4 regions of the Nonomuraea sp. NPDC050691 genome follow, and region 1 is predicted to be linked to each of the others. Evidence: riboswitches for the same ligand, from Rfam matches in the RefSeq annotation. Region 1 holds a riboswitch; each other region holds the start of a gene.
What was found. A riboswitch is a leader RNA that binds a small molecule or an ion and turns the genes downstream of it on or off. The one in region 1 is predicted to bind cyclic di-AMP.
Positions count from the first base shown of each region.

Region 2: another riboswitch for cyclic di-AMP. It lies ahead of AB0H81_RS35730 (GH25 family lysozyme); the one in region 1 lies ahead of AB0H81_RS39645 (CHAP domain-containing protein).
Region 3: another riboswitch for cyclic di-AMP. It lies ahead of AB0H81_RS12370 (C40 family peptidase); the one in region 1 lies ahead of AB0H81_RS39645 (CHAP domain-containing protein).
Region 4: another riboswitch for cyclic di-AMP. It lies ahead of AB0H81_RS16585 (hypothetical protein); the one in region 1 lies ahead of AB0H81_RS39645 (CHAP domain-containing protein).

Region 1 covers NZ_JBFAIA010000210.1:8,202-13,385, reverse strand. Annotated here, with positions in the region: partial or broken gene AB0H81_RS39665 (DUF6716 putative glycosyltransferase) at 1-103, opposite strand, end outside; gene AB0H81_RS39660 (hypothetical protein) at 100-1,044, opposite strand; gene AB0H81_RS39655 (aldo/keto reductase) at 1,168-1,983, shown strand; gene AB0H81_RS39650 (Gfo/Idh/MocA family oxidoreductase) at 2,003-2,956, shown strand; cyclic di-AMP (ydaO/yuaA leader) riboswitch at 3,074-3,213, shown strand; gene AB0H81_RS39645 (CHAP domain-containing protein) at 3,227-3,919, shown strand; gene AB0H81_RS39640 (YciI family protein) at 4,126-4,557, shown strand; gene AB0H81_RS39635 (RNA polymerase sigma factor) at 4,698-5,184, shown strand, end outside.
Region 2 covers NZ_JBFAIA010000161.1:10,914-16,097, forward strand. Annotated here, with positions in the region: gene AB0H81_RS35705 (hypothetical protein) at 1-959, opposite strand, end outside; gene AB0H81_RS35710 (BTAD domain-containing putative transcriptional regulator) at 956-1,135, opposite strand; gene AB0H81_RS35715 (hypothetical protein) at 1,388-1,513, opposite strand; gene AB0H81_RS35720 (DUF5946 family protein) at 1,627-2,106, opposite strand; gene AB0H81_RS35725 (hypothetical protein) at 2,103-3,008, opposite strand; cyclic di-AMP (ydaO/yuaA leader) riboswitch at 3,325-3,471, shown strand; gene AB0H81_RS35730 (GH25 family lysozyme) at 3,484-4,242, shown strand; gene AB0H81_RS35735 (VOC family protein) at 4,371-4,838, shown strand; gene AB0H81_RS35740 (pyridoxamine 5'-phosphate oxidase family protein) at 4,875-5,184, shown strand, end outside.
Region 3 covers NZ_JBFAIA010000022.1:12,270-17,453, reverse strand. Annotated here, with positions in the region: gene AB0H81_RS12385 (thioredoxin domain-containing protein) at 1-84, opposite strand, end outside; gene AB0H81_RS12380 (branched-chain amino acid aminotransferase) at 215-1,312, opposite strand; gene AB0H81_RS12375 (3-isopropylmalate dehydrogenase) at 1,498-2,544, opposite strand; cyclic di-AMP (ydaO/yuaA leader) riboswitch at 2,643-2,788, shown strand; gene AB0H81_RS12370 (C40 family peptidase) at 2,790-3,479, shown strand; gene AB0H81_RS12365 (class I SAM-dependent methyltransferase) at 3,662-4,477, shown strand; gene AB0H81_RS12360 (hypothetical protein) at 4,482-4,613, opposite strand; gene serA (phosphoglycerate dehydrogenase) at 4,939-5,184, opposite strand, start outside.
Region 4 covers NZ_JBFAIA010000036.1:12,241-17,424, reverse strand. Annotated here, with positions in the region: gene katG (catalase/peroxidase HPI) at 1-688, shown strand, start outside; gene AB0H81_RS16585 (hypothetical protein) at 794-1,705, opposite strand; cyclic di-AMP (ydaO/yuaA leader) riboswitch at 1,761-1,896, opposite strand; gene galT (galactose-1-phosphate uridylyltransferase) at 1,964-3,043, opposite strand; gene AB0H81_RS16575 (DeoR/GlpR family DNA-binding transcription regulator) at 3,046-3,819, opposite strand; gene AB0H81_RS16570 (TrpB-like pyridoxal phosphate-dependent enzyme) at 4,072-5,184, opposite strand, start outside.

The DNA of each region.
Region 1 (5,184 bases):
GCACCACCGCGAGGTCCGTCTCGCAACCGGCCGGCAGGTCGCCGAGCAGGCAGGCCGCCCATTTGAGGTACGAGTCGGAGTCGGCGACCGCCAGCACCCTCATCCGGTCACTCCTGTCAGATGTGATCGCAACGCGGGGGCCGCCCCGCTGGTCCACCAGTCGTCCGGCACGGCCACCGGCTCCACCGCGACGCCGCGCGGGCCGAGCAGCACCCGAAGCGAGGCGATGGCGGTGGAGGGCAGGCTGAGCACGCGCTGCCCGGCGTCGAGGCCGCGCAGCGTCAGCTCGGCCGGCGCGCCGCTGTCGTGCACGGTGATGCCGGGCCGCTCCCGGATGTGCGCGACGTCCGCGGGGTCCTCGCGCCGGTGCGGGTAGTAGGCGAGCGGCTCCTCGCCGGCCAGGTCGGTCAGCCAGCGCAGGTAGCGGTCGCGACGCACGAGGCCGTTGCGCACCAGGGACGTGCCGAGCACGACGGTCCGCTCGGCCGGGCCGGGCTCGGTGGGCGGCTGGGAGCGCAGCCACGCGAAGTCGTGGCGTACGAGGTCGAACCCGGCGTCGCGGACGGCCCGGTCGAGGTCGTCCGGCACCGGCAGGGCGGTGAAGACGGTCACGCGCCCGGCGCGCAGCCGGATCGCGGCGGCCAGCCCCAGCGCCGCGCGCAGCCGTCCCGGGTGGGCGCGGGCCCGCAGCAGCGGCCGGAACGGCCCCGCGGCCAGCAGTTCCAGCAGGCGCAGCGTGGCCAGGCCGTCGTCCACGACGACGAGCCGGCCGGGGCGGGAGGTGAGCCAGCGCAGCTGGACCTTGCCGGAGAAGGCGTCGCCGGCCGCGTTCACGCGGCGCGGCATGTCCTCGGACGGCTCGGCCAGTTCCAGTCCCTCGGGCAGCGGCAGGCGGCGCAGCTCGCGGCGGGTCGCCTTGAGGGCGCGCTGGCCGGCGCGGGGCACGACGACGGTGGCGGGGCCGAGCAGCCCGGCATGGTGCGCCTCGACGGCGCAGAGCATCTGGAGGGGTGATTCCACCCAGGCCGACGCCCGTTCCGCCACCCCTGCTCTCCCCACTCCGGGCTCACACCGGCTTCACCATCACGTGCCCTGACATCGCATGACGGGGTCACGGTAGTCCGGGTGCCTGACGGCGCGGGGAACGCCATGTGAACAATGGAGGCCATGAACTCGCTCAATCTCACCACTGACGGCGTCACAATCCCCCAGCTGGGTTACGGCGTCTGGCAGGTTCCCGCCGACGAAGCCGAGCGGGCCGTCACGACGGCCTTCGAGGCCGGTTACCGGCATGTCGACACCGCGAAGATCTACGACAACGAGGAGGGCGTGGGCCGGGCGGTCCGCTCCTCCGGGCTGCCGCGCGAGGAGGTGTTCGTCACCACGAAGCTGTGGAACGACGACCACCGCCGCGCCGAGCAGGCCCTCGACGAGAGCCTGGCGCGGCTCGGGCTCGACCACGTCGACCTCTACCTCATCCACTGGCCGGCGCCGAAGCAGGACGCCTACGTGGGCGCCTGGCGGGCGCTGGAGAAGGCGCACCGCGACGGCCGGGTGCGGGCCATCGGTGTGTCCAACTTCACCGTGGAGGCGCTCACCCGGCTGATGGACGAGACGGGCGTCACGCCGTCGATCAACCAGATCGAGCTGCACCCGTGGCTCCAGCAGCACGAGCTGCGGGCCTTCCACGAGGCCAACGGCATCCTCACCGAGGCGTGGAGCCCGCTCGGCCAGGGCAAGGGCCTGCTGGAGGAGCCGGCGCTGGCGACGCTGGCCGCCAAGCACGGGCGCACCGCGGCCCAGATCGTGCTGCGCTGGCACATCCAGCTCGGCAACGTGGTGATCCCCAAGTCGGTCACGCCCGCCCGCATCCGGGAGAACATCGACGTGTTCGGCTTCGTCCTGGACGACGAGGATCTTGCAGCAATCGGGGCGCTCAACGCCAACCGCCGCCTTGGCCCCAATCCCGCCACATTTGGGTAAAAAGCTATGATCCTTCGCCATGAAGGATCTGGCATGGGGCATCGCCGCCACGGGCGGCATCGCGCGGACCGTGGGCGCGGTCATCGCCGCGGAGCCCGGCATGCGGGTGGCCGCGGTCGGGTCGCGTGACCTGGGCCGCGCCGCCGCCCTGGCCGCGGAGCTCGGCGCCGAGTCGGCCTACGGCTCCTACGCGGAGCTGTGCGCCGACCCGGCCGTCGACGCCGTGTACGTGGCCACCCCCCACGCCCAGCATCTGGCGGTGGCCGAGGCGGCCATCGCAGCGGGCAAGGCCGTGCTGTGCGAGAAGCCGCTGGCTGCCTCGCCGGCCGACGCCGAGCGCATGGTGCGCCTGGCCCGCGAGGCCGGGGTGTTCCTGATGGAAGCGATGTGGATGCGCTTCAACCCGCTCATCCAGCGGGTGGCCGCAGACCCGCGCTTCGGCGAGATCCGCTCGATTCACGCCAGCTTTGGCTTCGCTTTGCCGTTCGATCCGGCCCACCGGCTGTGGGCGCCGGAGCTGGGCGGCGGGGCCCTGCTCGACCTGGGGATCTACCCGTTCGGGCTGGCCCAGTTGCTGCTCGGAGCGCCGTCGGAGATGCGGATGACGGGCAGTCTCGCGCCGTCGGGCGTCGACGCCGAGGCGGGCGGCGTGCTCGTCTACCCCGGCGGGCGGCGGGCGATCGTGGAGACTTCTTTACTCGCGCCGTACCCCAACACCGCGTACGTGGTGGGCACGGAGATGCGGGCCGACATCCAGGCGCCGTTCTGGGCCCCGAGCCGCGTCGTGCTCAGCGGACCGTCGATGGAGACGGAGGTCCACGACCTCGACCCGGCCGACAACGGATACGCCGGGGAACTGCGCGAGGTGCGGGACGCGCTGGCGGAGGGACGGACTGAGAGCCAGGTCATGCCGCTCGACGAAAGCCTCGCCATGATGGGGCTTCTGGAGGAGGCGCGAGCCCAGCTCTCCTAGCTGGGCATTTATCCACTTGTAATCCTCTTGCCGGATGTATTACCTTATGTCCTGTTCGTCGGCTTACGTCCGGTTTGCCCGCGCGTTGCCGACCCCTCTGAAATCACTCACAGGACCCCCCTGTGACCGCTGAATCCGCCTGAGCGCGGAACCGGGGACCCACTTCTCTTGGGGTGAATCGGCACGCCTCCGTGCCGTAGGGCAGCTTCCACGCCCGAACCCGTCAGCTAACCCGGTAAGCGGCATGGAAGCAAGGAGCATCCCTTCTCGATGGCCAAGCACCGTCTCATCCGTGCCCTCACGCCCGGTACGATCCGCGCCACCCTCGGCGCGACCGTCATCGCCTCGGCCGCCTTCGGCGCCGTGGTACCGGCCCACGCGGACACCCCCGAGCAGGTCGGCCCCGCCTCGAACGCCGCCGTCGCCCAGCCCGCCGAACGTCCGGCCGCCGCCGCCAACCAGCGGGTCAACGTGACCGCACAGCAGGTCCTCGACCTCGCCCGCGCCCAGATCGGCACCTCCGAGAACGCCTACGGCGGCGGCACCAAGTTCCAGAAGTGGTACGCGAGCTCGCAGCGCGCCATGGAGACCGTCAAGCGTGACGGCGGCTCGCCGCGTGAATACCTCAACGCCGCCTGGTGCGCGATGTTCGTCTCCTGGGTCGGCGAGCAGACCGGCGCCCGCCCGCAGGTCGGCTGGGACGCCTACACCGTGGCCCACGCCCGCTGGTTCGCCGCCAACCACCGCTGGGGCAGCACGCCCAAGCCTGGCGCCGTCGTCTTCTTCTCCTGGAGCGGCAGCAAGAGCATCGACGACATCAACCACGTCGGCTTCGTCGTCAAGGACAACGGCGACGGCACCATCTCGACGATCGAGGGCAACACCGGCAACGGCCGCGTCGAGGCGCGGGTCCGGCCGACCTCCCAGGTCGTCGGCTACGGCTACCCCCTGTACAAGGGCTGACCCTCCCGGGTCGCCCACACGACCCCTACCCCTCTCCCCACGAGCGAGCGCGCGCCCTTTCCCCCGGGGCGCGCGCTCGCCCGCTTTCCGGAAAGATCTACCTCTCTCCTGTCGAGCCGGGGTACGGCGGTTCGACGCGAGGATGGGAGCGGGCCCCGCCGGGGCCCGGACGATCGCTGCGCGAAGGAGACGGTGTAGTGAAGTTCATGATCGTGGGCAAGGGCAACGCGGAGACCGAGGCCGGGGTCCTGCCCGACCCCGAGTACGTCGAGGCGATGATCGAGTACAGCGAGTCGCTGGCCAAGGCCGGCGTGCTGCTCGCCGCCGAAGGGCTGTACCCCAGCTCGAGGGGGGCGCGCGTCGCCTACCGGGGCGGCCGGCCGACGGTGCTCGACGGCCCGTTCACCGAGTCCAAGGAGCTGATCGCGGGATTCTGGATCATCCAGGTGAGGTCCCGCGAGGAGGCCGTGGAGTGGGCCCTGCGGCTGCCCGTCCCGCCCGGCTGCCCGGACGGGGTCGGGCTGGAGCTTTGGCAGGTGTTCGACGTGGCGGACATGCCCCAGGAGACGCTGCCCCCGGAGACGGCGGCCCGCGAGCAGGCGCTGCGCGAGTCCCTGGAGCGCGGCACCGGCGCCTGACCGCGGCCCACCCCGGCGGACGTGCCGGTGGTCTCTCCCCGACACGGGCGGACCACCCGCGCGGCCTCTTCCGCCGCTTCCGCTGACGCACGGGGCGGCCGAGGTTGCGGCCCCACGCGACGGGCTGGTCTCATGGGCCGGTGACGGGTACGGACGCCCACCGGGCGATCGAGGCGGTATGGCGGATCGAGGCGGCCAGGCTCATCGCCGGGCTGGCCGGTATGGTCCGCGACGTCGGCCTGGCCGAGGAGCTGGCGCAGGACGCGCTCGTCGCCGCCCTGGAGCAGTGGCCCGAGTCGGGCGTGCCGCGCAACCCGGGCGCCTGGTTGATGACGGTCTCCAAGCGGCGCGCGGTCGACCTGCTGCGCCGCAAGGAGACATACCAGCGCAAACTCGCCGAGGTGGGCCGCGACCTCGCCCAGGGGGCGGACACCGAGCCGGCCGAGGCCCAGGAGATCGAGGACGACCTGCTGCGGCTGGTGTTCACGGCCTGCCATCCGGTGCTGCCGCAGGAGGCGCGGGTGGCGATGGCGCTGCGGGTGCTGGGCGGGCTGACCACGGGCGAGATCGCCCGCGCCTTCCTCGTGCCCGAGCCCACCGTGGCGCAGCGGATCGTCCGGGCCAAGC
Region 2 (5,184 bases), on a different contig from region 1:
CGGCCGTGGCGGAAGTTGAGCACGTACGACTGCCCGTGGGCGGGGTTGACGGCGATCCACACGCCGCCGGCCCGGTCGGCGCGGACGGCGGGCAGCCAGGCGCCGGCCAGCGGCAGGTCCAGCCACCTCCACGCGGTGCCGTCCCACCGCGCGACCAGGCCGCGATCGGGCACCTCACAGGACCCCGACCGCTGGGCGGCGCCCTGCGTGATCAGCCACACGTCGTCGCGGGCACGGGCCGCCATGCCGTAGAAGACGCCGGCGGGCGCGGGAGGGCAGCCGGGCGCGGGAGGAAGAGGAGTGGTGGCCCAGCCCGAGCCGTCCCGCCGGATCACCGTGGCCTCTCCGGCGGCATGAACCACCGCCCACACCTCGCCCCTGCCGGAGGCGGCGACGCGCGAGACCTGGTCGAGGTCGCCGTACGGGCTCGGCTTGGGAACCGCTTCCCACGAGCGGCCGTCCCAGTGGCGGAGTCCGGATCCGGAGTAGTCGTCCGGGCCGCCGTACTCGGAGATCCAGACGTCGTCCCTGGCCCCGACGGCGACGGACTCACGCGCGAACCTGCTGGGCCACGGACGGTACACCCACCGACCGCCGGCCAGCTGGAAGGGCCGGTCCCCGGCGAACAGCCACAGGTCGTCGCCTGACGGGGAGGCGGCGAACCACGCGCCGGAGCCCCTGACGCCCTTCGGCGGCGGGGCGGGCCGCCAGGAGACGCCGTCCCGGCGCAGCATCGTCCAGGACCAGGAACCGCCTTTCCGCCCGTTCTCCTCGGCCAGCACGGCCCAGGCCTGCCCCTGTCCCTGTCCCATGACGCCTATGGAGCCGATCCGTGTGGAGTCCACCCGGCCGGTCAGTCCTTGCGCCGTGTGGGTCAGGCGCCACGTGGCCACCCGCGTCGCGTGGTCGTCCGCTCCGCACACCGCGAGGAGGACGACGAGGACAGCCATGAATCTCATGAAAGATCACGATACGGCGCCTGGGTGAGGGCGGGGTCGGCCGCGAGGATGCGCCGGTGCAGATCGCGCACGGCAGGGGTCGGCTCCAGGCCGTGCTCGGAGACCAGCGTCGCCCGCAGCCCGCTGCAGACCGCCAGCGCCTCGGCCTGCCGCCCCGACCGGTACAGGCCGAGCATGAGCAGCGCGCCGCCATGTCGTTCTCGAACGCGTTGCGCAGCACCGGGTCGTACATGACGGGGCGCACCTCGGCGTCCGCGGCGCGGCTCAGCCGCTCCAGCCGGTCGGCGGCATCCGGGTGATGCCAGGTCGATGTGGGAGATCGGGTCGTCGGGGGGTACGGCGGTCACGTGGCGTCTCCTCGGTTCACCCAGGGGGAAGGCCGGCGGCGGACTGTCCCGCCACCGGCCGGCGGTCACTCGGTCACCGGGTTACTCGGCACGGGGAGACAGGAAGGGCGGGTACCAGGCGCGCTCGTGCGGGGCGTCGGTCGTCACGCTGGGCGCGCTGTTCCCGGCCGGCGCGAACTGCGGCATCTCCACGTTCTGGGTCGGCATGCTTCGTGCTCCGTTCACCTTGGATCGCTTGGCGTGTCCGAATCTACGGAGCCGGGGTTTGGCGCCGGTGTGGCCACGGTGCCGCCGACGGCGCCGTGCGCCCGGCTCCGGCGTCAGCTCCGGAGGGATCTCCAGGACTCCACGGTCGCTTCGGCGATGAGGGTGATGCGGCGTCCGTACGCCGCATGCCCATCCGCGACGAAGCTGCCGTCGCTGAACGGCAACCCGCAGAACGTGGCGCGGAAGTGCCCGGGAGGTCCGCCCGGCGGGAGCGGCTCGTACGGTTCGAGCGGCGCCATGTCGTAGCCCGACCGAGCCGTGTGCCTGTTGCGCGCCACCTGGTGAGCGGCCACGCGAAGCAGCGCGTCAAGGCCCTTGTCCACGTAGAGCTGCAACTGACGGAACTGGCCGTCAAGGTACTTCTCATGGGCCCTGGAAGGATGCTGCAGGAGGTAGGCGCAGACCACAACCCCGTGCCACCTGTACATCAGAGGGTCGGCCTGCTCCTCAGCCAGGATTCCGTGGTAGTAGTCCACGCACACGCCCAGCGGGCCGGCCGCCGCACCGCAGTCGCACTGCCCCGCGTCCGTCATGGCTTGGCCGGGAAGGTCAGGTCGAGCAGGGCGCTGGGGCGGGGCAGCGCCCCGGTCAGCGACGATTCCGGCGCCACCTGTGCGGGACGAGGCGCCGAGACGCGCATGGCCAGCGTTCTCGGGTGGTCCCGGCCGGGGTACTGGCTGAAGACCCCCGCCCGGCGGCCGCCGGAGACGGGCCAGCCGACGTCCAGGGTGAGGGCCTGGCCCCGCTCGTCGTCGACGTGCAGCGCCCAGCTGATCTTCGTCGCGGCGACCGCGGCCAAGGGCCGGCCGCCGATCAGGGCACGGAAGGTCGGGGAGACCGCGTGCAACCGCTGGAAGGTGATCGTGCCCCGGTACATGGTGGCCTTCAGGTCGGTTCCGTACGTGTCGGGGCGCTTGCTGGAAGCCGTGGTCAGGAGCGTCTTCAAGGTGGCCGGCTCGAAGACGTTGATCGGCTGGTCACCGTACGCCGCCGTGGTGGCGCTCCTGCGGCCCGCCGCCGCCCAGGTCCTGCCCTCGGGCAGCACGGGCGCGTACAGCGCGCCGGACCGGTAGAGCTGTCCGTTCACCGCGATCGAGCGGTGAGGTTTGGACTCCGTCGCCACCTTCGCCGCGTCCCAGGCACCCTCCTTCATCTGGTCGCGCATCCGGAACCCGGGACGGAGGGTACGGGTCATGTCGGCCGCGCCCACACTCGTTCCACCGAGCATGAGGACGCCGCGGTTCTCCACCTGGAAGACATCCTGGTCGCGGCCGAGGTACAGGCCGCTCAGCTCCACCACCCGCACCGCCTGACGCTTGGCGATCTGTTTCCGCAGCGAGGCGACCGGGTCGACGGCGGCCCGGGCAGGGGCGGGCGGTGTGACCAGCGCGGCGGAGACCAGGGCCGCTATCGACAGGGGGATCCAGCGTTTCATGGGCGCTCGCTTCATGATCGGGAAACGGACCGGCACATTCTGCCGGTCCGTCCACGGCTGTGTCACGCCCTCCGCAGGCCGGTGCCGTCGCGGGGGAACGCGCATTTTTTACCGAGCCCGCGAATCCCTGTGCCGTCGGGCCTTCAGTGCCCGTGCGACAGCCGGCACCCCTGTGCGCCAGGTGAGGCCACTTGCCGTACGCAGGGCATATGCATACCTTTTCCTAGCGCGGTACGGGCGCGGCCGGACAATCCGGGTCACGCCGTTGCCGCTTCGTTGACCAGACCGTGCACTGTCCCGGGAGATCCCTCGCGACAGTGCCCGGCCGCCGAGTCCGCGCCTCGCGGAGCCGGGGACCCATCTTCTCCGGGGTGAATCGGACGCCAGCCCTCACTGCGCGGCCGTAGGGCACTTCCACGCCCGAACCCGTCAGCTAACCCGGCAGGCGGCATGGAAGCAAGGAGTCGATACCCTCATGCCCAAGACCTGGCTTGCCACCGTCGTCCGTTCCCTCCCCACCACGCGCCTCAGCCTGGCCATCGGCGGGGCGCTCCTGGCCGGAACCACCGCCGTCGCCGGCGTGACCGGCACGGCGATCGCCTCACCCGCCGATCACGGCCCGGTGCACGCGGCCGAGCAGCAGCCCGGGTCCCTCAGCTACGGCCTGGACATCTCCCACCACGAGGCGCCGTACGACTGGAACGCCAGCTCCGCCCAGTTCGGCATCATCAAGGCCACCGAAGGCACGAGCTTCCGCGACTCCGCCTTCGCCGAGCACTGGCAGGCGCTGGCCAAGAAGGGCATCGTGCGCGGGGCCTACCACTTCGGCCACCCCGGCAACGACCCCGTCGCCGAGGCCGACCACTTCCTGTCCGTGGTGAACTCCCAGCCCGCCAAGGCCGGCGACCTGCTGGTCCTGGACCTGGAGACCACCGACGGCAGGTCCGTCGCCGAGGTCAACGCCTGGGCCAAGGCGTGGCTGTCGTACGTGAAGGCCAAGACCGGGGTCACCCCGATGTTCTACAGCGGCTGGAACTTCGCCGACACCTACGGCAAGGGCCTGGCCGCGTACCCGCTCTGGGTCGCCCACTACAGCAAGCCCAAGGGCACGGTCACCCCGCCGGCCGACTGGAAGTCCTGGACCATTCACCAGTACACCGAGTCCCCCGTCGACCAGAACGTCTCCAAGCTGACCCCCGGCCAGCTGCGGAGCCTCGGCCGCCCGGCCGCCTGACGGCCCGCTCCACTAACCAGCCAAACTCGAATAGCCGGTTGCCACGCCTCGCTCTAACCACTAATCTTCATATCAGTGGTTAGTCACGGCTGTCCGGGGTCTCCCCGGATTCCGATCGGAGGCATGGGATGACACACTCCACCACCGGCCCGAGCTCGCTGCGGACCGGGCACGTCGGTCTCAACGTCACGGACATAGAGCGTTCGCTGCCGTTCTATGTGCAGGTCTTCGGCTTCGAGGTCATGGCGGAAGGCAAGGAGAACGAGCGGCGCTGGGCTTTCCTCGGCCGCGACGACCGGCTGATGGTCACCCTGTGGCAGCAGAGCGACACCGCCTTCAGCGCCACCTCGGCCGGCCTGCACCACCTGTCCTTCCAGGCGGACTCGATCGACCAGGTCAAGGCGGCCGAGCAGGTGCTGCGCGACCTGGGCGCCCGGTTCCAGTACGACGGCGTGGTGCCGCACGGCGAGGGAGCCGCCTCGGGAGGCGTCTTCTTCACCGACCCCGACGGCACCCGCCTGGAGATCTACGCGCCCACCGGCGCGGACACCGCCCCGGCTCCCTCGGGCACCGCCCCCACCTGCGGCTTCTTCTGATCGCCCGCACGACGACCCAGGAGGGAGTGAAAGGCTGTGGCGGACGTCTACCACGCGGGTGAGCACCTCGTACAAGCACGGGCCGGTCTGCTGGAACAGGCCCGCTCCGCCTCGCGGACCATCCGCGGCCAGATACCCGGCGTCGCTCGCGAGTTCCTGGAGCAGCAGGTCACGCTCGTCATCGGCGCGGCCGACGACCGGGGCCGCGTCTGGGCCTCGCTGCTCACCGGCCCCAGGGGCTTCATCAAGGTCTCCGGATCGGCGGCGATCGACGTCGCCGCGCTTCCCAGCCCCGGCGATCCCCTGCACGCGCGTCTCACGGCCCCGGCCGGCGCGCCGTTCCAGG
Region 3 (5,184 bases), on a different contig from region 1:
CCCGTCGCCGCCCACGGTCTGCAACACCACGAGCGCGGCCAGCACCGCCAAGGCGGCCAGCACGGCCGCCACCCTCTTCGTCATTCGCCCCGTCCCTCGATCCGGTCGCCGCGACCTTATCGGAACCACCTGAGAAAGCCCTGAATCGGGCACCACGGGGCACTCCATGGCGGTGCGGCCCCCCGGAGGGCGGGCCGCGTTCGCGCCGGCGCGGCTAGAGGACCTTGTGGATCCAGCCGCGCGGGTCGGGGCGGGAGCCGTACTGGATGCCGAGCAGTTCCTCGCGCACCCGCATGGTGACCGGGCCCGGCGTGCCGTCGGCGACCGTCCAGGACCGGTCGGCGCCCTTGACCGAGCCGACCGGGGTGACCACGGCGGCCGTGCCGCAGGCGAAGACCTCGGTGATCTCGCCCGACTCGCAGCCGTCCGCCCACTCCTCGACGCTCACCAGGCGCTCCTCGGTCTCCAGGCCGAGGTCTCCGGCCAGCGCGAGGATCGAGTCGCGGGTGATGCCCGGCAGAAGTGTGCCGGTCAGGGCGGGGGTGACGAGCTTGCCGCCGATGACGAAGAACAGGTTCATCCCGCCCATCTCCTCGACGTACGCGTGCTGGGCCGCGTCGAGCCACACCACCTGGTCGCAGCCGTTCTCGACGGCCTGGCGCTGGGCGACGAAGGCGGCGGCGTAGTTGCCGCCGCACTTGGCGAAGCCCGTGCCGCCGGGCGCGGCGCGGGTGTACTCGGTGGACAGCCACACCGAGACGGGCTTGACGCCACCGGTGAAGTACGAGGCCGCCGGCGAGGCGATCACCATGTACGTGTAGGTGCGCGACGGGTAGTTCACGCCCAGCCCCACCTGCGTGGCGATCATGAACGGCCGCAGGTAGAGGCTGTGCCCCTCGGTGGTGGGCACCCAGTCGCGGTCGGCCTGGACGAGGTGCTCCAGCGACTCGACGAACACCTCCTCGGGCAGCTCCGGCATCGCCATGCGCGCCGCCGACTGGTTGAAGCGGGCGGCGTTGGCGTACGGGCGGAACGTGACGACCGAGCCGTTGATCTGCCGGTACGCCTTCAGCCCCTCGAACAGCTCCTGCGCGTAGTGGAAGACCGCCGTGGCGGGGTCGAGGGTGAGCGGCTCGTACGGCTTGAGCCGCGCGTCGTGCCAGCCCTGACCCTCGGTGTAGTCGATGGAGACCAGGTGGTCGGTGAAGGTCTGGCCGAAGCCGGGATTCGCCAGTACCTGCTCGCGCTCCGCCGCGGTGCGCGCATGGTCGGACAGCTGCACGTCGAAGCTGAGCTTCGGAGCGATGGTCATGACGATGGTCCTTCTCTCTACGACTGGGCGATGCCGGCGGCACTGCGCGACGGCAGTCCGTACTTCCTATTGTCTCGCTATTTGGGATGGCAAGGGGGCAGCAGGGTGGTTATGCCGCTGAACATGCGAAAAGCGCCTGGCGGGTCCCGTTCGGACCGCCAGGCGCTGGTGGAGCTAGGGCGGCCCTAGCTCGATACTCGCGCGGTGATGTCGTCACCGATCTCGTGGGTCGTCCGGCTCGCCCAGCCGCTCAGGCGCTCGACGATGTCCTCGGCGACGGCCTGCTCGATCTTGGCGGCCTCGGCGTGCCGGCCGAGGTGGTCGAGGAGCATGGCGGTGGACAGGATCGTGGCGGTCGGGTCGGCCTTGCCCTGGCCCGCGATGTCGGGCGCGCTGCCGTGGACGGGCTCGAACATGCTGGGCGCGGTGCGGTCGGGGTTGATGTTGCCGCTCGCGGCCAGGCCGATGCCGCCCGCGATGGCCGCGCCGAGGTCGGTGATGATGTCACCGAAGAGGTTGTCGGTGACGATCACGTCGAAGCGCTCGGGCTGGCTGACGAAGTACATCGACGCCGCGTCGATGTGCGCGTAGTCGGTGGTGACCTCGGGGAACTCCTCGGCCACCCGGTTGACCGTGCGCTGCCAGAGGTCTCCGGCGTAGGTCAGCACGTTGGTCTTGTGGATGAGGGTGAGCTTCTTGCGCGGCCTTGACTGGGCCTTGGCGAAGGCGTAACGCACCACGCGCTCGACGCCGTGGGCGGTGTTGAGCGACTCCTGCGTGGCGATCTCGTGCGGGGTGCCGCCGCGCATGACGCCGCCTGTGCCCGCGTAGAGGCCCTCGGTGCCCTCGCGGATCACGATCATGTCGATGTCCTCGGGGCGGGTGTCGGCCAGCGGCGTCGCGACGCCCGGGTAGAGCTTGACCGGGCGCAGGTTGACGTAGTGGTCGAAGGTGAAGCGCAGGCGCAGCAGCAGGTCGCGCTCCAGGATGCCCGGCGGGACGCTGGGGTCGCCGACCGCGCCGAGCAGGATCGCGTCGTAGCCGCGCAGCTCCTCCAGGACGGAGTCGGGCAGGGTCTCGCCGGTGCGGTGGTAGCGGGCGGCGCCGAGATCGTAGTGGGTGGCCTCGATCTTCGTGCCGACGGCTTCGAGCACCTTGAGCGCCTCTGCCACGACCTCGGTGCCGATGCCGTCACCGGGGATCACTGCCAGGCGAATGTCGCGCGAATCCATGGCCGGTACCTTACCGGGTCGTCTCGGCTGACGAACACACCATCTCACCCAACGGACATCCGTTTTGAGGGGGATTGCGTCTTTTTGACCGTTTCGTTAGAGTCCTCGAGCCGAATCCGCGCAGCAGCTGCGTGGAGCCGGGGACCCATTCCCCTTTTGGGGCGAATCGGCATGTCACCTGCCGTAGGGCCACTTCCAGGCCCGAGCCCGTCAGCTAACCCGGTAGGCCGTATGGAAGGACCTTCGTGTCTCGCTTCGCCATGCTCGCCGCCGTCGCCACCGCCGGGATCGCCGTCGCCGCCCCGGCCGGAGTCTCCCTCGCCTCCTCCACGCGACACAGCGCCCCCCAGCCCCCCGTCACTGGAACGTTCCAGAACTCCTCCTCCTCGATTCCGGGAAGCTCGCAGGAGGAGACCGCCACCGCCCGCCTCACCTCGCCGATCGTCACACTGACCGGGGCGGACGTCGCAGCCGCCCGCGAGAAGAAGACCCCGCTCCCCGCCTGGAAAAAGGCACTCAGGTACGCCCTCGACAAGCGCGGCACCCCGTACGTCTGGGGCGGCGCCTCCCGCAAGGGCTACGACTGCTCCGGCCTGATGCTGCGCGCCTACCAGCACGCCGGCATCCAGCTCCCCCGCACCGCGGCGCAGCAGTACAACGCGTTCTCCCGGAAGATCTCCTGGAAGAACCTCAAGCCCGGTGACCTCGTCTTCTTCCACGGCCTCGGCCACGTCGGGATGATCTCCAAGCGTGGCTACATGGTCCACTCCCCGCGCACGGGTGACGTGGTCAAGGTGGAGAAGCTGTCGTCCTGGCGCCGTGCCTCCTTCGTCGGCGCCGTCCGCCCCGACCGGAAGGGCGTCAAGGCCTGGGCCGCCAGGAAGGCCGCGAGCCAGGCTCCCGCCCCGGCCATGCCCACGGCCACGATCCTCTGACCGCCGCTCCGGTGGGCCGGTCGCCTCTCGGACCCGCCCGGCCCACCGGCGCCCTCTCTCCCGGCGCCGTCTGACCCACCGGCCCTCTCTTCCGGCACCGCGTGATCCCACCGCGCTCTCTCACGGCGCCGCGTGAGCTCACCGGCCCGCGCTCACGGCGCCGCGGACGTAGCGTGATCCGTATGGCTGCCGAGAAGGTGCATCTGAGCGAGGAGAAGGCGACCCTCCTCGCCACCCTGTACGGCAGGGCGCTGGACGCCCGCTCGCCCCGGCCGATCCTCGGCGACACCATGGCCGCCGAGACCGTCTCCAGGATCGACCACGACTTCCGCCGGGTCGGCGTGGGCCCGCGCACGGCCGTGTCCATCGCCCTGCGGGCTCGCCTGATCGACGACTGGGCGCGCGAGTTCCTCGCCGCGACGCCCGAGGCCACCGTGCTGCACCTCGGGTGCGGCCTCGACACCCGCGTCCACCGGCTCGGGCCGCCCGCGGGCGTGCGGTGGTACGACGTCGACTATCCCGACGTCGTCGAGCTGCGCCGGCGGCTCTACCCCGAGCCGCCCGGCTGCACGACGATCGGCACGTCCGTGACCGACCTCGCCTGGCTGGAGCGGGTCCCGCGCGACCGTCCGGTGCTGGTCGTGGCCGAGGGGCTGGTCTACTACCTCGGCCGGGAGGAGGGCCGCGCGCTCGTGCGGGCCGTCGCCGAGGGCTTCCCCTCCGGCCAGCTGATCTTCGACGCCCTCAACCGTGGCGGTATCAGGCTCCAGGTGATCAACCGGCCGGTGCGGAAGGCCGGCGCGACGATGCACTGGGGCATCGAGGGGCCCGGGGACCTGCTGTCGATCAGTCCCCGGCTCCGATGCGTGACCGCGCTCAGCGCGTTCGACATGGAGGGCTTCGCCGAGCTGTCACTGTCGCACCGGCTGTCGGTGGCGCTGGCCAGGGTGTCGCGCACCCTGCGGACCATGGCCGTCTTCTACCGGCTGGCCTTCTGACGGGTCAGTTGAGGTCGGCGGCCTGCGGGGCGCCGCCGTTGTCGCGGCGGTCCAGCGCGGTCTGCAGGGCCTCGGTCGCCTCGTCGTCGCGCTCTTCGGCGCCGTTCCAGGCGTACATCTCATACATGTGGTTCATCTCATTTCGCGGGGCGTCGTACGGACGGAAGTCGGACCCCGGTCGCGAACCCGACCGGGCCTGTGGCGCGCGGTCCGGATCACGGACCGGGCGATGGGACTGACGGCCGACGCGACGCCACGCACCGCGGCGGGTCGCCGGCCTGCCCTAACAGGCCCCGCCGCGGCAGGTAATGAGTACGAGAACCTGGCGCATTGACAGCCAATGTACCTTCCAGTCACCGGGCTGTCTCCTTGGACGTCCTAATATCTCGCATCGTGAGACGAAAAACGGCCGCCGCTGGACACTTGAGGTCCGGCGGCGGCCGTCGGGATCGTGCGGGACGTCAGCCGTCGAGGTCGACCGAGCGGCCGCTGTCGGCGCCGATCTCGGCGATGATCTGCTCGACCACGTCGGCCGGGATGGCCGAGTCGACGGTCAGCGCGATGAGCGCCTTGCCGCCCTTGACGTCCCGGGCCACCTGCATCGAGGCGATGTTGATGCCGTGCTCGCCGAGGAGGCGGCCGACGACGCCGACGACGCCGGGCCGGTCGGTGTAGGTGAAGAACGACAGGTGCTCGGTCGGCTCGAT
Region 4 (5,184 bases), on a different contig from region 1:
CGAGCAGCTCGCGCCGGTCCTGGACACGCTCGAGAGCATCCAGCGCGAGTTCAACGAGGCCGGCGGCGCGAAGATCTCGCTCGCCGACCTGATCGTGCTGGCCGGCTCGGCCGCCGTCGAGAAGGCGGCGGGCGAGGCCGGCGTGGCGGTGACGGTGCCGTTCCGCCCGGGCCGCACCGACGCCACTCAGGAGCAGACCGACGTCGAGTCCTTCCGGGTGCTCGAGCCGCGGGCCGACGGGTTCCGCAACTACCTGCGTTCCGGCGAGAAGACCCAGCCGGAGGTGCTGCTCGTCGATCGTGCCTACATGCTCAACCTGACCCCGCCGGAGATGACCGTCCTGATCGGCGGCCTGCGTTCCCTCGGGGCCAACGTCGGCGGCACCAAGCACGGCGTCCTCACCGACCGGCCCGGCGTGCTGACCAACGACTTCTTCACCAACCTGCTCTCGCCGGGCACCCGGTGGAAGGCGTCGGACTCCGAGGAGCACGTGTACGAGATCCGTGACGTGGCCACCGATGAGGTGAAGTGGACCGCTACCGCGGTCGACCTCATCTTCGGCTCCAACTCCCAGCTGCGAGCCCTCGCGGAGGTCTACGCCAGCCAGGACGCCCGCGAGAAGTTCGTGACCGACTTCGTCGCGGCCTGGACCAAGGTCATGGAACTCGACCGGTTCGACCTCGCCTGACCCTTCTCCACCCGACGAGCGCCGAGCCCGGCCGATCACGATGGATCGGCCGGGCTCGTCCGCCATGGGTCCGGTCACCGGCGGCCGCGGGTACGGCCGGGTGGTTCAGTTCATCGAGATGTGCACGTGGTCGAAGTGGTTCTCGGTGATGCTGCCGCGGTCCGACATGGCCCTCCAGCCGGAGCCCATGTTGATGCGCTGCTGCCAGATCACGTACTTCACCCCGAGCTTGGCCCTGTTCTCCAGCGCCCAGGCGGCGACGCGGTCGCCGAGGGCCTTGTTGGCCGCGCTGGGCATGGTGCCGCCCGTGCTCATCATGAAGTCGCACGCCCGGCCCAGCGGGTGCTCGCCGCTCGCCCCCGAGCGGAAGCAGCCGACGGTGAACGGCAGGGAGAAGTTCTTCTCGATCAGCTCGCGCATCGCCCGGGTGCGGGGCGTGATGTTGTCGGACCCCGAGGGCAGCTGGGGCGCCCAGGTGCCGTCGGAGCGGCGGCCGGTGCTGACCGGGACGAGGTCCTTGAGCTTCTTCTCGATGGCGTCGATGACGTCCTGGGCCTCGTCGCGCCGCTTGGCCACGTCCGCCGTCTCGGTGCGGATGCGGGCGGCCAGCGCGGTGGCCTCCTCGGCCGCCTTCCTCTTCTCGTCGCGGGCCTTGGCGACGTTCCGCACGACCGCCTGCTGCTCGGCGATCATCTGCTCCACGACGGCCGCGCCGGTGGCGTTGCCGGGGAACGCGAAGCCGAGCACGGCCGGGTCGCCGCTCTGGTAGCGCATCTGGGCGATCTGGGCGACCCGGGTCTCCGCCGAGGTGACCGCCTGCTCGGCGGCGGACAGCCGCTTGCCGGCCGTCTCGGCGGCCTGCTGGGCCTCGGCCAGCTCGACCCGCTTGAGGTTGTAGCTCTCGATGAGCTTGTCGACCTTGTCGTTCAGTTCCTTCAGCTCGGCGCGCAGCTCGGCCTCGCTGGGCTTGGGGGCCGCGGTCGCGGTGGCCGCGCCGAAGGCGACGGTGGCGATCACGAGGCCGATGACGAAATTGATGGCAAAGCGCGTGGGGGACGCGGGCGCCACTGAGGATTCCTCTCCCTCTGCCGACCGGGTTAGCTGACGGGTTCGGGATGGGAGGTCCCTACCACGGACGTGGATTCACCCCAGGTACGGTGGGTCCCCGGCTTCCGGGCGACGCGCCCGGGATTAGGCGTGTCCCGGCCGCGACGACCGGGACAAAAGGGATGCTAGTGGTAAAAACGCAGTAATGCGACTCCAAGCGGAGATCAATCAGTGATCTACCTGTGATCGGAGCAGGCGCGCCGCCTCCTCGGGCAGCACGTCGTTGACGAACGCGCCCATCGCCGACTCCGACCCCGCCAGGTACTTCAGCTTGCCCGGCGCCCGCCGGATGCTGAACAGCTCCAGATGCAGGTACCCCAGCTCGCGCTCCTGCCGTACCGGAGCCTGGTGCCAGGCCGAGACGTACGGCATGGCGACGCCGAACATCCCGTCGAGCGCCCGCAGAACCGAGGTGTAGAGCGGCGCGAAGGCGGCGCGCTCCTCCTGTGTCAGCGCGGCGAGGTCCGGGACCTGCCGGTGCGGGTAGACGTGCACCTCGTACGGCCAGCGCGCCGCGGCCGGCACGAACGCCGTCCACAGCTCGTTGGCGGCCACCACCCGCGTCCCGGCGGCGCGCTCGGCCGCCAGCACGTCCGCGAACAGGTTGCCTCCGTGCCGGGCCGCGTGCCGCGCGGCGGCGCCGAGCTGGAGCCGCGTGCGGGGCGTGACGTACGGGTAGGCGTAGATCTGGCCGTGCGGGTGGGTCAGCGTGATGCCGATCTCCTCGCCGCGGTTCTCGAAGCAGAAGACCTGCTCCACGCCGTCGATCGCGGACAGCTCCGCCGTGCGGTCGGCCCAGGCCTCCATCACCAGCTCGACCTGCGCGTCGGACAGCCGGGAGAACGACGAGGAGTGCTCCGAGGTGAAGCACACCACCTCACACCTCCCCACGCCCGGACGAACCTCGCTCAGACCCCCCACATCCCGATATGTCCCGAGATTCATGGAGAACGAGGGGAAGCGGTTCTCGAAGACCACCACGTCGTAGTCGTGCGCCGGGATCTCCGAGGCTCGCGTGTCCGAGGACGGGCACAGCGGGCACTCGTCCGCCGGCGGCATGAACGTGCGCGTCTGCCGGTGCCCCGCGACCGCGATCCACTCCTCGGTCAGCGGGTCGTAACGCAGCTCGGACGCCACCGGACGCGGATCGAGCGGCCGGCGGTCGATCGCGCTCCGGTCGGCGTCGTCCCTCCGGTCGAAGTAGATCAGCTCCCGGCCGTCGGCCAGTTGGGTGATGGTGCGCTTCACGGCTACCCCTCAGCGATGATCAGTTGCCCGGCCCGTTCGGCCAGTTCGTTACGTGCGTCCTCGGGCAGCCCCGCGTCGGTGATGACGACGTCGGCCTCGGCCAGCTCGGCGATCGTGCTGATGCCGACCGTGTTCCACTTCGTGTGGTCGGCGGGGACCACCAGCCGGTGCGCCGCGGCCACCAGCTCCCTGTCGGTCTCCGCCTCCAGCAGGTTCGGCGTGGTGAACCCCGCCCGCACGCTCATGCCGTGCACCCCGAGGAACAGCGTGTCCACGTGCAGCCTGCGGATCGCGGCCACCGCGACCGGCCCCACCAGCGCGTCGGACGGGGTGCGCACGCCCCCGGTGAGCACGACCGTGCGGTCGGGACGCGGGGTGCGGTGGAAGACGTCGGCCACGGGCACCGAGTTCGTGATGACCGTCAGCTCCGGCACGCCCGTCAGATGGTGGGCCAGCGCCCACGTCGTGGTGCCCGCCGACAGCGCCACCGCGGTGCCCGGCCGTACGAGCTCGGCCGCGGCGCGCGCGATGGCCTCCTTCTCCTGCTGCTGGCGGGCCGACTTGGCGGTGAAGCCAGGCTCCTCCGTGGAGCCCTGGTCGAGGGCCGTCGCGCCGCCGTGGACCTTGGCCAGCAGGCCGCGCTCGGCGAGGACCTCCAGGTCGCGGCGGATCGTCATGTCGGAGACGCCGAGCTCGCGCACGAGGTCGGCCACCCGGACGCCGCCGCTGCTGCGCACGCGCTCCAGGATCGTCTGCTGCCGCTGCTGTGCGAGCACGCCCGCTCCTTCCAACAGATTCCACCAAATTATGACATGGCGGTGTTGGGGAATGTTGACCAGCCTCACTCTTGTGCCGCGAGCGGCGCCGGGAGACGTTGGAGACGCACGCGCACACCGCCCCGGCACGAGGAGGCCCGCATGGCCAAGCGCGCACGCAAGAGCAAGGGACGCAAGAAGAAGAAGGCCAACCACGGCAAGCGCCCCACGGCACGCTGACGCCCGCCCGGCTGGTGGGCCGCACGGGCCCCGTCAGCCGGGAAGGCGGGCCAGCGCCTCGTCGATGCGCTCCTGCGGCAACGCGAAGTCCTCCATCGCCCCCGCCAGATAACGGTCGTAGGCGGCGAGGTCGAAATGGCCGTGACCGCACAGCGCCGTGAGGATCACCTTCGCCTGGCCGCTCTCCTTGCAGCGCAGCGCCTCGGCGATGGTCTCCGCCAGCGCGTGCGTCGGCTCGGGCGCGGGGACGATCCCCTCGGTACGGGCGAAGCGGACACCGGCTTCGAAGCACTCGATCTGCGACTTGCTGACCGCCTCGAACATGCCCAGCTCGTACATGTGAGACAGCAGCGGCGACATGCCGTGATAGCGCAGGCCGCCCGCGTGGATCGGGTCCGGCACGAAGTCGTGGCCCAGCGTGTGCATCTTGAGCAGCGGGGTGAACCCGGCGGTGTCGCCGAAGTCGTAGGCGTACACGCCGCGCGTGAACGACGGGCAGGCGGCCGGTTCGACGGCCCGGATCACCGGGTCGATGCGGCCGGCCAGCTTCTCCCGCAGGAACGGGAACACCAGCCCCGCGAAGTTGGAGCCGCCGCCGGTGCAGCCGATGATCACGTCGGGCGTCTCGCCGTCGAGCTGCCGCAGCGCCTCCTCCCCGATCACCGTCTGGTGCAGCAGCACGTGGTTGAGCACCGAGCCGAGCGCGTACCTGACGTCCTCGCCCGAACCGGCCACCTCGACCGCCTCGCTGATCGCGATGCCCAGGCTGCCGGTCGAGCCGGGCGCGTCGGCCAGTACCCTCGCCCCCGCCTTGGTGACGGTCGACGGGCTGGGGTGCACCGTCGCGCCGTACACCCGCATGAGCGAGCGGCGGTACGGCTTCTGGTCGTAGGAGGCCCGCACCATCCAGACCTCGCACTCCAGCCCGAACTGCGCGCACGCGAACGCCAACGCGCTGCCCCACTGGCCGGCGCCGGTCTCGGTGGTCAGCTTCCGCACGCCCTCGCGGGCGTTGTAGTACGCCTGCGGCACGGCGGTGTTCGGCTTGTGCGACCCGGCGGGGGAGCCGCCCTCGTACTTGTAGTAGATCCGGGCCGGGGTGCCGAGCGACTTCTCCAGCCGGCGCGCCCGCAGCAGCGGTGTCGG